2 linked regions of the Vallitalea guaymasensis genome follow. Each later gene encodes a partner of the first gene's protein in a complex. Links are inferred from orthologs where the notes say so. Each region holds a gene or a part of one and is shown on either strand. Other genes may lie near its edges. The genes, in order: HYG85_RS08770 and ptsP.

Region 1 (7,108 bases):
CTCAGAGCTTCAAAAGAGTGTAATATAAAGATTATGTTTCCCATGATAACTGCATTTGAAGAAATTATAGAAGCTAAAAAGCTATTAGAGAAAGCTAAGAAAAAACTGATAGAAGAGGAAAAAAGTTTCAATAAGAATATTAAGGTAGGAATCATGATAGAAACCCCAGCAGCTGTATTTAATTCTGCTGAATTTGCTAAAGAAGTAGATTTTTTCAGTATTGGAACTAATGATTTAACCCAGTATACTTGTGCGGTAGATAGAATGAATACAAAAGTCAGCTATTTATATTCTCCATATAATCCAGCGGTTATAAAAAGTATAAAAATGGTTGTTGAGAATGCTCATGGGGAAGGTATTGAAGTTTCAATATGCGGTGAAACAGCATCAGAAGAATTATTATTACCATTATGGATAAGTTTAGGAATTGATGAATTAAGTGTTATACCTAGGAATGTTCTCGGTATCCGTAAACATATTAATAGTATTAGTAGGAATGAAACTTTAATCAATGAAGCAATAAAATGTAAAAGTGGAGATGAGATGATAAAATTTCTAAAGAATAAAAGTGTAATCTGATTGGAGGAGGCAGTTTTGAGTGGGGAAAATGCTTATCATATCATTAAAGTACTAAATAATAATGTTGTTCTAGCCAAAAAAGTTAGTAATAAGCAAGAGATGATCCTTATAGGGAAAGGAATAGGTTTTGGCAAAAAAGCTGATATAGTTACTACAATATACGAAAATAAAATACAAAAGAAATATAGTAACTCAGAAGGAGTGCTCAAGGAAGAATATATTCAGCTAGTAAATGCAATAGATAGAAAAGTAATAGGAGTAGTTGAAGAAATAATACTTCTAGCAGAAAAAGAGATGGGGCATTTGGATGAACATATTCATATAGCTCTTGTAGATCACGTTGGATTTGCACTGGAACGACTAAAACAAGGTATGGTTTTTTCTAATCCATTCCTAGATGAAATAAAAACAATGTACAAAGATGAATATAATCTAGCATTAAGAGGAAAATCATTATTATATAAGCGCCTAGGCGTAATGATACCTGACGATGAAGTAGGATACATAGCACTGCATCTACATTCAGGAAGGCAACGGAAAAATATTAAGAATACTATCAAAGACACTAGATTATTAAAAAATATACTTGAATTGATAGAAGATGAAATAGGATATGATATAGATAAGAATCTAACTATGTATACTAGATTGGTGACCCATCTAAAACAAAGTATCACTCGTGTGGAAAAGAAAAAAGAGATAGTGAACCCGTTGTTGGATGATATAGTCACCAAACTTGATGTAGCCTATAGAATAGCCGAAAAAGTTGCTGTTATAATTGAAAATGAGAAAGGGATAAAGGTATCAAAAGACGAGAAAGGATTTTTAGCACTACATATTGAAAGATTAAGAAATTGATGAGCGTGTTACTGGTAATGCAGGCATAAGCTTATGGATGGAAGATGGTATTTATTCAATATCATGTTCTAACTGTGAGTTTATGCTTTTTTAATTAATCCATAAAAAGTAAGGATAGCTAAATTCTATACTAAACTACTTTTTTATGAATTAATCTTAATATTATATTACAAAGATTAAAGGAGGAGTTTTTTATGAGTAACAAGGCTGAGGCAACAAAAAAACAAAAAAGTGCATTATTGCTTCCAGTAGGTGTTCTGCTAGTAGCCGGAATTTTATTGCTGATAGGTCAACCAGGTGCTTTGAACATCGCTTTTTTTGAAGAAATGGGAAAAACAGTATTTGCACATTTACCAATGATAGTTGCCATCATAGTAGCTATTGCACTGGCTGTTGATGATCATGGGACAGTTGTGTTATCAGCGGTATTAGGGTATTTTGTACTTAATAAAGGAGTTCAGACAATCAATGATGCCAGTAACATGGGGATAGTAGCAGGTATTATTGCAGGGATAGTAGCTGGTTTATTATACAACAAGTACAAAAATGCTCAATTACCTACATGGTTGGCTTTCTTTGGAGGAAAAAGATTTGTACCAATTGTAACAGCGTTCACATGTATAATATTAGCACTTATATTTGGTTATGCATGGGTACCACTTAAAGGATTATTCTAAAATTATATTAAAATAAGGAGGATTCATAATGCAAGTATTCAGTAAGTTACAAAAATTAGGTACAGCTTTAATGCTTCCAATAGCAGTATTACCAGCAGCTGGTATTCTATTACGTATTGGTCAGCCAGATGTTCTTAACATTCCATTTATTAGTAATGCTGGAGATGCTGTGTTTAGTAATTTAGCTTTATTATTTGCCATAGGTGTAGCTATTGGCTTATCAAAAGATAAAAGTAGTATAGCTGCTTTTTCTGGCTCCATAGCTTATTTTATGGTAATAGCTGGAATTAATGCAATAGTTCCTGGTACTGATATCGGTGTATTGGGCGGTATAGTAACAGGTGGAGTTACTGCATTTATATATAACAAATTAAAAGATAACAAGTTCGGAAAATCGGTAGTACCTTTTGTTACATCTATAGCTTCTATTCCTTTGTCATTACTATTTTGTGTAGTATGGCCATTTATTGCTAAAGGATTAGATATGTTTGGTAATTTTGTTATTCAGTCAGGAGCTGTTGGAGCAGGGGTATATGGTTTCCTTAACCGATTATTGATACCTACAGGCTTACATCATATCCTCAACAATATATTCTGGATGAACTTTGGTGAATTCACTAATGCTGCAGGTGAAATAGTAAGAGGAGATTATGCTAGATATCTTGCTGGAGACCCAAGTGCTGGAATATACATGGCTGGATTCTATCCTATAATGATGTTTGCTCTTCCAGCGGCAGGTCTTGCTATGTATACATGTGCTAAAAAAGCAAATAAAGCTTTGGTTGGTTCAATGATATTCTCTCTTGCATTTACATCATTTTTAACAGGTGTAACTGAACCATTAGAATTCAGTTTCATATTCTTAGCACCAGTACTCTACGTTATACATGCAGTTCTAGCAGGTTTATCATTAATTGTATGTAATATACTGGGCATACTGCATGGATTCATATTCTCGGCAGGTTTCATAGATTATGCTCTGTACTTCAAATTAGCAACCAAGCCGTTATTGCTTCTACCAATAGGGTTATGTTTTGGAGTTGTGTATTATTTTGTTTTCGTATTCGCAATCAAAAAACTTAATCTACCTACACCAGGTCGTTTAGATGAACAAGGTGGTAATATTGATGCTCTTATTTCAGATCTTGGTATGGCAGGAATAGCAGCGGAGTTTGTAATGGCACTTGGTGGTAAACAAAATATCAAGGCAGTAGATGCTTGTATTACAAGACTTCGTTTGACTTTAAATGATTCATCAATAGTTGATGATGATGAATTGAAGAAGTTAGGAGCTTCAGGAGTCCTTAGACCTAATAATAAAAATATGCAGGTTATTGTAGGACCAAAAGCGGAATTAGTAGTTGATGAAATGAAGAAGATTGTATAGAACCCCATTAATCAGTTTTATGTTATAATAACAATAATCCTAGGAGGAAATGATGTTTAAATTATTTAAGAAACAAAAAGAGACCCTAATATATAGTCCAGCTAGAGGCAAAGTCGTAGAACTTGATAAAGTACCAGATGAAGTTTTTGCTTCTAGGATGATTGGAGATGGTATTGCTGTTTTACCAGAGGATGGTATTATAAAAGCACCTTGTGATGGTAAGATAATTCAGATTTTCCCAACAAATCATGCTATAGGAATTAGTTCTGAAGAGGGTTTGGAGATTCTTATACATATGGGAATAGATACTGTGGAGTTAAAAGGTGAGGGTTATGAGAGATTAATAGAGGAAGAACAGGTTGTAAAGAAAGGTGATCCGTTAATAAAGATGGATTTAGAGTTAATCAAAGAGAAGGGCAAGGCGGTAATAACGCCGATTATAATTACCAATATGGAAAAGGTTAAGGGCTTTTCTCTTTGTAATGTAGATGAGTTTATTGAAGATGGTGTTATAATGAAAATCAAATTAAAGTAGGGATTTATGTGATTATACAAGAAGCTGTACTTAGATATAATTTCCATGCGAGGCCATGTGCTTATTTTGTTAATCAGACGTCAAAATTTGAAGCTAATATCACTATAGTCAGGGGTAATAGAAGTGGGAATGGTAAAAGTGTTATTAGTGTTATGATGTTGGAGTTGGCTGAAGGAGATAAAGTTAAAATTGTTATTGATGGAAATGATGAAGAGGAAGCCATGAAAAAAGTAGTTTATTTGATAGAGAACTCTCTTGAAAAGGACTGGTAGAGATGCTGGTTCTTTTTTTTTGTGGGAGACAACGTGACTGTATGGGAACCAACTATAGTGATAATCACTCTCGTTACATTTGTTGCTTTATCTGATTTAAGAGGTTGCAACAAGCTGTAAAAGTCGTTCTTATCACTATAGATGGTTAATTTTTTTGTGTGGGGCTCTTGAGTTTGGGATACCAAGGGTTAAGAGAGTTGTATATAGATAGTATTTGCCTTCACAGGAATAACCCAATGTGAAGAGTGGTAATAGCCATGATTTTTGGTAATATAGAAGAAAAAGGGTTTTGTGAAGATACCTCGTAATATCAAGCAAAATAGTATATGTATATGTGGAGTAGTGAGGCAGGACGCCGAACCCAGCTTTTAATCTGACAGCCTACTGGACTGTCAGAAATAATAATGGGACTCGATGTCCATTGTTATTTGTTGAGCTCAGGACGAGCAATTTTGCTGGCGTAACATATACATATACTATTTTGCAAAAACCAAGTTAGAACAAAACATTTTTTCTGACTGTCTTCATCAAAGAAAATCAGAAACACTATTAATTGTCTTTGCTATACATATATGATAAAATAATCTAAATGACGATACAAATATTAAAGGTGATTTCATGGAAACTCAGCAAGTTATTGAAGGAATAATTGAAGAGATTATATATAGAAATGAGAATAATGGATATTGTGTGTGTGAGATTAGTATGGAAGAAGAGGATATTACCTGTGTTGGGACAATGCTGGGGGTATCTGAAGGAGAGCAGATTAGAGCGGTTGGAGAATATGTTTCTCATCATACTTATGGTAGGCAATTCCAGATAGAAAGCTATCAAAGTTTTATACCACAGGATAGGCATTCTGTTTTAAGGTATCTGTCTTCGGGAGCGATTAAGGGGATTGGACCAGCTCTTGCCAAGAGGATTGTTAAGAAGTTTGGTGATGATTCTTTTAGGATTATAGAAGAGGAACCAGAGACTCTTGCTTTGGTAAAAGGTATAAGTGAGAAGAAAGCTAACGAAGTAGCTAATATTTTTTATGAGCAGAGAGAAATGAGAAAGACAATAATATTTTTACAAGAGTATGGTATTTCATTGACCTATGCAATAAAGATATATAATAGGTACAAAGAACGTACTATGGACATTGTTGGGAACAATCCTTACAAACTTGCTGAAGATATAATAGGAATAGGTTTTAAGACGGCTGATGAAATAGCAATGAAGATGGGAATTGATAAAGATTCAGTTCATAGGGTCAAGGCTGGAATTATGTTTATTCTGGGCAGAGCTTCTCTTAATGGACATACTTATCTACCTAAGAATGATTTGATAGATAAGGCAGAAGAAATGTTGTTGGTTCCTTATGAATTGATAGAGAATGCCTTAATTGAGTTACAGATCAATAAACAAATCATCAGTAAGGAAGTTGAAGATAGAGTTATTACCTATAATATGATGTTTTATCATTTGGAGTTGAATGTGGCTAGAAAGATATATGATCTAGCGCAATTTGATTATGATTTACCTGGCAATGTAGATAATGAGATTAAAGTTATTGAAGAAAATTCAGATATTGTTTTCGATGATTATCAAAGACAAGCTATAAAAGAAGGAATTAAGAATGGGGTTATAGTTGTGACTGGAGGTCCTGGAACAGGTAAGACAACAACTATTAATTCCATAATAGATTTATTAGAAAGACAAGGGTTAGATGTAATGTTAGCTGCACCTACAGGTAGGGCTGCCAAGAGAATGACGGAAGCTACAGGAAGGCAGGCGCAAACTATACATCGACTTTTGGAAATTTCTTTTATGAACAGTGAAGATAATAATAATAAATTTGAGAAACATGAGGATAATCCTTTAGAGTGTGATGCTTTGATTATTGATGAAGCGTCTATGGTTGATATTGTTTTGATGAATAGTTTATTGAAGGCGGTTATTCCAGGTACTAGACTTATCATTGTTGGTGATAAGGACCAATTACCATCGGTAGGACCAGGAAATGTATTAAAAGATATTATAGAGAGTAATAAAGTTAAGGTAGTAAAATTAGAGAAGATATTTCGTCAAGCTAGAGAAAGTGCAATTATTATGAATGCACATAAGATTAATTCAGGAGAACATATTGATCTAGCCAATAAGAAGAGTGATTTTTTCTACATAAAAAGGGCTACTGCAGGAAGTATCTTGGATGAGATGAAAACTCTGACTAAGACTAGATTACCCAAATTTGCTAATTGTTCACCTTTTGATGGGATTCAGATACTATCTCCTATGAGGAAAGGACTTCTTGGTACTATTAATCTCAACAAGGAATTACAAGCAACCTTGAATCCACCTAAAAAAGATAAGAATGAGAAAGTCTTCCGTGATGTTTTATTCAGGGAAGGCGATAAGGTCATGCAGATAAAAAACAATTATAACTTAGCATGGCAGATAAAAAATGAGTATAACTTTACTATTGATGAAGGTGTCGGTGTATTTAATGGTGACATTGGAACTATAATAGAGATTAATCAATATACCAATAAATTAAAGGTGAAGTTTGAAGATGATAAAGTGGTTGAATATGAATATGCTAATCTTGAAGAGTTGGAATTGGCTTATGCAGTTACGATTCATAAATCACAAGGAAGTGAATATCCAGTAGTTGTTATTCCTCTTTTGACTGGACCATCCATGCTTCTTATAAGGAATCTATTATATACTGCGGTTACTCGTGCTAAAAAGTATGTAGTAATTGTGGGACTAGATACTACTATATATCAGATGATTGATAATGATAAAGAGATTGAAC
Region 2 (7,260 bases), 3.2 Mb from region 1 along the record:
TCAGATTCGATTATTTGATGAAAGATAAAGATGATACTTTTTTCAAGGAGTTAGTTGAACATCATGTATCTGGGCAGTTGAAGGTTGCACCAGAGCATATATCCGATAAAGTATTAGAAAAAATGGGTAAACCTAAGGTTAACGTATACAATAAATTCGTTAAAAAATATAATGACATAAATAAAAAATTAAATAAAAAACAATTTTTAGTTCCATATCTTATGTCAAGTCATCCAGGGTCTGACCTTAACCAAGCAGTTGACCTTGCAATTTATTTAAGAGATCTGGGATATATGCCTGAGCAGGTACAAGATTTTTATCCAACACCTTCTACCTTATCTACATGTATGTATTATACAGAACTTGACCCAAGAACAATGGAAAAAGTATTTGTACCAAAATCTCCTCATGAAAAAGCAATGCAAAGAGCGTTGATACAATATAGGAATCCTAAAAATTATAGATTAGTACATGAGGCGTTGATTATAACAGGCAGAGAAGATTTAATTGGTTATGACAAGGAGTGTCTAATAAGACCAAAAGGAAGTAATATAGGCTATAATAATAAAAATAGTTATGGTAATACTAAGAAGAAATCCAACAAGAATGATAAGATAAAGAAGAAAAGAAAAACAATTAGAAATGTCCATAAAAAGAAAAAATGAAAGTAAGGTGTAATCCAATGAAAAAAATAGCTGTTATAACAGGTGCTTCATCAGGGTTTGGAAGAGAATTTGTTAGACAGATATGTATGTCTAAAGGGTATAAATTCGATGAAATATGGATAATAGCAAGGAGAAAAGAAAGATTAGAGAAGTTAGCAGAAAAATATCATAAACAATCATTCAAGATATTAGAATTGGATCTATCAAAAACAGAGTGCTTAGAGAAATATAGTCAAATATTACAAGAAGAAAATCCTAATGTCAGGTTACTCATCAATAATGCTGGTCTTGGTAAAATTGGTAATTTTGAGGAAATTGATTTGAATGATAATATGAATATGATAGATGTTAATATAAAAGCTCTTACTTATATAACTCAGGAAACATTAAAGTATATGAAAAAATCTTCAAGGATTATTCAAATAGCTTCTTCTGCCGCTTTTTTACCTCAACCTAAGTTTGCGGTCTATGCAGCTACCAAATCTTATGTTCTCAGTTTCTCAAGAGCACTTGAAAGAGAGTTGAAAAGTAGAGGAATATATGTTACTGCAGTATGTCCAGGACCTGTTGAAACAGAATTTTTTAGGGTTGCATCAAATAACGAAAAGCCTAAATCATTTAAAAAGTTTTTCTTTGAACCAGCCCATTTGGTTGTAAGTAAAGCCCTATATGATTCCAGAAAAGGTAATTATATATCTATACAAGGAAAGAGCATGAAGGCTTTGCAAATATTATCTAAAGTTGTACCACATAGCTTGATATTAAAATTCATTAAATAATTATACTGCTTGTCTATATTACTATATCATTAATTGATTATTCTGGTATAATATTTATATATGATATTGACTGTACTATGGAAGTGATAAAAATATATGCGAAAGAAAAAAAAGAAAATTAAATTTAAGGGGATTGTAGCTTCTATTCTTGCACTGGCTTTCCTATTCTTTTTCCAAGTAGACGTTAATGACAAAAACGTCAATATGGCAAAAGATCTATTCCAGACTGTTAAAAGCTTGTTCTATAGCATTACCATTGACACTAATTATGAGGTTGGAGTAGTTAGTAGAGTAGTTGATGGAGATACTGTAGTTATTACAGTTGGTGGAGTAGATAAGAAAGTAAGGCTTGTAGGAGTCAATACTCCTGAATCTGTAGGACGTTATGCAAAAAATCCCCAACCCTATGGAAAAGAAGCAAGCAAGTTTACCAAAGAGAAACTAGATGGAAAACAAGTCTATCTAGAAAAAGATGTCAGTGATACTGATAAATATGGCAGATTATTACGGTACATATGGTTAGAAGAACCAGATAAAAGCAAGCTTGAAGATACAATGTTCAATGCTATATTATTAAAAGAAGGATATGCTAGTGTAATGACGTATCCACCTGATGTGAAATACTCAAAAACCTTTGTGAAGATTGAAGAGAAAGCAAGAAATAATAAAACTGGATTATGGAAATCTAAAAAATAAGCTAGCCCGATTAGGGCTAGCTATAAATTTGTTACCATAATATAATTGTACATCATTATAAAATGACAAACACTTCCACCTAACACAAATAGGTGAAATAATTCGTGAAAACCGAATTTCTTTGAATTGAAATTAGGCCATTTAAGTCCATATATAATACCTCCAATAGTGTATATGATTCCACCTATCAGTAACCACATGAATCCATTAGGAGGTAATGTTTCTTTTATTTGTCCCATGGCAAGAACTGCTGACCATCCCATAATTATATAAATAGCTGCTGAAAACCAGCTTGGTGAATTAATCCAAAATATTTTTAATAGAACACCGGCTACTGCAGTACACCAAACAATAGTAAGTAATGTAAATCCAAAACCATCTCTTAAAGGAACTAGACAAATAGGTGTATATGTTCCTGCAATCAATACAAAAATCATCATATGATCTATTCTTCTAAGAATAACACTTAATGACTTTGGCTTATCAATTATATGGTAAACAGTACTGGCTGTGTACAACAATACTAGGCTCACTCCAAATAGAGAAAAAGATAATGTATGCCATATAGTAGCCACATGACAAGATTTCCATACTAACAAGATGACACCTAGTAGAGAAACAACCGCTCCAATGAAATGTGTTAATGCGCTTATTGGGTCTTTTACTTTTAACTTCATAAAAAATCTTCCTTTCATCATAAAACATTGTAATTATATTAATAATAAGTATTGAGTAATATGTCAAAAATAGAGTATATAGTCTGTGTAATTATCTGTCTCAATAGATAGTTAACTTGGTCGGGTTATGTAGTATTAATAACTACATGTAACGATGTATATATGATAACATATGTATTGGCATAGTTCAAGACCGTTTTTAGTAATTTTTTCATATTAAATATCAGAAATAATTATTATTGTTAATATATCTAGATTGTTATGAAAAAAGGTTGGCATATTATATATAATTTTTTTGCAACTATTGGTGCAATCATTTGCACTTGTATAATTATTATAATGGTTCTATTATTATAATATAAAAATTGTTCAAATTAACGGGAGCGTGATTAAATGTTAAGCGGCATTGGTATATCACCAGGAATAGTATTAGCTAAGGCAAAAGTAAAAAAAGAACATAATATAGAAATCATTAGAGAAAGTATTAAGGATATTAATGCTGAGATAGATAGATTTCATGAAGCCATAGAATGCAGCAAAAAACAAATAAAAGAAGTACGTGATAAAACTTTAGCAGAAATAGGAGAAAAAGAAGCAAGGATATTTGATGCACATGAATTAATACTTGAAGATGTCACTTTCACAGATCAAGTCATTAATAAAATAAAAGATTGCTTAATTAATTCCGAGTCAGCCATAAAAGAAGTATCCAATAATTTTATTGCAATCTTCAATAATATGGATGATGCATATATGAAAGAAAAAGCATCTGATATAAAAGATGTATCCGAGAGAGTAATATACAATCTTCTTGGTATAGAACAATGTGATTTCAATTCCATGACAGAAGAAGTAATAGTTGTATCCAAGGATCTGACACCTTCAGATACAGCAAGTTTCAATAAAGACAAAGTTCTTGGTTTTATAACTGAATTTGGTGGAAAAACATCTCATACTGCTATTTTAGCAAGAACTCTTGAAATACCAGCTGTTACAGGAATAAATGATTTATTACAAAAAATAGAAGATGATGATTTCCTAATAATTGATGGGAATTCTGGACAGGTTATAGTCAATCCAGATAATGAAGTCATTAAAGAATATGAAAAGAAAAAAAGTGAGTATGAAAAACAATTACTAGTATATAAGAAGTATAAAGACAAGAAAACCATATCAAAAGATGGAATCAATGTTGAATTAGTAGCCAATATTGGTATGCCAAGTGATATAAAAGGTGTTTTGAATAATGGTGCAGAGGGTATTGGATTATTTAGAACAGAGTTCTTATTCATGGACAGGGATAGACTTCCAACTGAGGAAGAGCAATTTCAAGCATATAAAGAAGTTGTCCAAAAGATGGGGGATAAACCTGTTGTAATACGTACTATTGATATAGGCGGAGACAAGGAAGTTCCATATCTTTGTTTACCTGCAGAAATGAATCCTTTCCTTGGATATAGAGCTATAAGGATGTGTCTTGATAGACAAGATATGTTTAGAACACAACTAAGAGCATTATTAAGAGCAAGTAATTATGGAAATCTTAAGATAATGTTTCCTATGATATCCAATATAGATGAAATACAAGAAGCAAAAAAAATACTTGAGGAAATAAGAGTAGATTTAAGAAATAATGGAATACTATTTAACGAAAATATAGAAATAGGTATGATGATTGAAATACCTTCAGCAGCTATAATGTCAGATATTTTCGCAAAAGAAGTTGATTTTTTCAGTATAGGCAGTAATGACCTGATTCAATATACAGTTGCTGTTGATAGAGGTAACGATAAGATAGCAAGTCTATACGATGAATTCAACCCAGCTGTTTTAAGGTTAATTAATACAATAATAGAAAATGCTCATAATGAAGGAATATGGGTTGGTATGTGTGGTGAAGCTGCTTCCAATACAGAATTAATACCTATTCTCTTAGCTATGGGATTAGATGAATTCAGTATGAATGCAAGTTCCTTATTACAAGCAAGATACCTAATAAGTCAATTATCTGTAAATGATATAAAACAAGAACTGCCACAGATACTGCAGATGCAAAAAGGTAAACAAATACAAAAATATATTAGTAAAATTACCAATATTAGAAAATAATAAAAAGAGAGATATGGAGGATTATTATGACTAGTGTAACAGTTGAATTATTAAATGAGGCAGGGCTACATGCTAGACCAGCCGACACATTTATTAGAACAGCCCAAAAATTCAAGAGTGATATAAAAATTGTTAAAGATAGTATAAAGGTAGACGGTAAAAGTATTTTAGGCCTATTAACTCTTGGAGCAACCAAAGGTACAATGATTACTATTGAAGCTGAAGGGGAAGATGAAAAGGCTGCAATAGATAAACTAAGAGAATTAGTTGAGAACAAGTTTGGTGAAGATGAATAAGAAGGCAACTTTCAACTAACAAAGGATATACGAGGTATTAGCTATGTATTACTTAAATAAACGTCAAATTGAAATTATTACATATTTAATTAATAAAAATAAATATGTTTCTGTAAAAACAATCGCAGCTAAATTTGATGTTAGTATTAGAACTATAAGGTATGACCTTGAACTAATTGATGACTGGTTAAATGAAAACAAAGCAACTTTAGTAAAAATACCTAATAAAGGCATTGAACTAAAAGTAATAACTGATAAAACGCTTTTACTGGAAAAACTCAAATTCCTATCCATAGAAAATAGGGTATTATCTGAAAGAGAAAGAGTAAGATATATTGTTCTGGAGTTATTGATGTCAGAAAAAGAGCTTACCATAGAAGATATAAGCAGCCGTTTATATCTTAGTAAGAATACTGTTATTAAGATCTTGAAAGATGTTAAGAGATATCTAAAAGACAACAAACTGCAAACAGAAAAAGTTTATGGAAAAGGAATAAGAATCGTTGGTAATGAAGTTGACAAAAGAAGCCTTTTATTAGAATTATTCTCAGAGACACTAAGTATCAATAATATCATACTAACAGTAAAAAACAAATCCAACTATAAAGAATTAATTACTTTATGGGAAAACAATTACAGAATATTAAGCATTAATGAAGTAGAACAAATATTTGATATATTGAAGGATATAGAGGAAACCCATAGTTTTTACTTAACAGATATAGCACTTACCAGATTAGTTTTTTACCTTACAATATCAATTAATCGTATTAAAAATAACCACATAATCAAAAAACAAAGAAAACAAATTAGAGAACTGAGAGAATATAAAATAGCAAATATAATAGCTGATAGATTAAAGAAATATGATGTTGTATTTAATAAAGAAGAAATAGATGAAATAGCAGCTTATATAATAGAATCAAAATCTTATAATACTATAAATGATTTAAAAAGTATGAAATTCACACAAGTCTTCAATAAAGAAATAATTAATTGTACACAGCATATCATAAAATATTTTGAAAAAGAACTAAAAGTAGATTTTCATACTGATACACAATTGGTTAATGGTTTAGCTCTTCATTTGAAATCTGCGTTAAATAGAATCAAGAACAATAAGCAGATTGTTAATAAATACATTGATTCAATAAAAGAAAAATATCCTTTGGTTTTTCAGATTGCAAAAGAAAGTATTGGTTATCTGGAAAAAACTTATGAAATAAAGATTAATGATGAAGAGATTGGTTATATAACCCTTCATATAAGGTCAGCTTATGAAAGGTTATCCAACAAAGGATATTCAGCCTCGGCTCTTGTAATATGCACAGAGGGAGTATCAATACTTAGTATGCTCACTACAAAGCTTAAAAAAGTATTACCAGAACTAAATATCATAGAAACATGTTCAATCTATGACTATGAGAAATATAAGGATGAAATCGATGTTGTAATCACAACCAATGAATTCAAATTAAGTAATGTTGATGTAATCAAAGTAAGTCCTTTCTTGGAGAATGATGAAATATATGATGTAAGAAATTTCATTATAAGATTGAATAAATTCAAACAAATCTATAAGTATAGTATAAGTGACAGGGTATTAGGAGGTAAGATCGTCATGTTAAAAGATGTAATGAATGAAGAAGTCATTGAATTAGGAGTCAGTGTAGACAATTGGGAAGAAGCTATTATGAAAGCTGGAGAACCTCTTGTTAGACAAGGAAATGTAGAACAAGCCTATATTGATAATATGATTCAAGCAGTAAAAGATTTAGGACCATACATTGTAATAATGCCAGGTGTAGCATTTGCACATGCTAGACCAGATGAGAATGTAAAATCTACATGTATGAGTATGATAACTCTAGAAGAACCAGTTAATTTTGGTAGTGAACAAAATGATCCAGTAAGCATTGTATTTGCTTTTGCAGCACCTAATAGTAATGAGCATATGGTTGCATTACAAGATTTAGCTAGATTTCTATCTGTGGAAGAGAATATAGAATTATTGAAGAATGTCAATGATAAACAAACA

What was found.
Region 2: the proteins of HYG85_RS08770 (region 1) and ptsP are in contact, whole or in part, in an NMR structure (PDB 2MP0), measured with the Escherichia coli proteins. The link is inferred for Vallitalea guaymasensis from one-to-one orthologs.

Annotation. Positions count from the first base shown.
Region 1 is NZ_CP058561.1:1,942,919-1,950,026, reverse strand. What follows is about bases 2,463-5,294. They hold HYG85_RS08770 (PTS sugar transporter subunit IIA), read left to right. Parts: upstream 2,463-3,553; coding sequence 3,554-4,036; downstream 4,037-5,294. Other genes in these bases: recD2 (SF1B family DNA helicase RecD2), read left to right, coding at 4,927-5,294; HYG85_RS08765 (HPr family phosphocarrier protein), read left to right, coding at 4,045-4,308; HYG85_RS08775 (PTS transporter subunit EIIC), read left to right, coding at 2,463-3,501. Also shown: ptsP (phosphoenolpyruvate--protein phosphotransferase), read left to right, coding at 1-579; HYG85_RS08785 (PRD domain-containing protein), read left to right, coding at 595-1,437; HYG85_RS08780 (PTS transporter subunit EIIC), read left to right, coding at 1,632-2,114; more of HYG85_RS08775, read left to right, coding at 2,143-2,462; more of recD2, read left to right, coding at 5,295-7,108. UniProt on the Escherichia coli protein: The phosphoenolpyruvate-dependent sugar phosphotransferase system (sugar PTS), a major carbohydrate active transport system, catalyzes the phosphorylation of incoming sugar substrates concomitantly with their translocation across the cell membrane.
Region 2 is NZ_CP058561.1:5,160,844-5,168,103, forward strand. What follows is about bases 2,585-5,568. They hold ptsP (phosphoenolpyruvate--protein phosphotransferase), read left to right. Parts: upstream 2,585-3,210; coding sequence 3,211-4,926; downstream 4,927-5,568. Other genes in these bases: trhA (PAQR family membrane homeostasis protein TrhA), read right to left, coding at 2,585-2,817; HYG85_RS22320 (HPr family phosphocarrier protein), read left to right, coding at 4,953-5,222; HYG85_RS22325 (BglG family transcription antiterminator), read left to right, coding at 5,266-5,568. In the rest of the region: HYG85_RS22295 (YgiQ family radical SAM protein), read left to right, coding at 1-665; HYG85_RS22300 (SDR family NAD(P)-dependent oxidoreductase), read left to right, coding at 683-1,444; HYG85_RS22305 (thermonuclease family protein), read left to right, coding at 1,541-2,140; more of trhA, read right to left, coding at 2,161-2,584; more of HYG85_RS22325, read left to right, coding at 5,569-7,260. UniProt on the Escherichia coli protein: General (non sugar-specific) component of the phosphoenolpyruvate-dependent sugar phosphotransferase system (sugar PTS).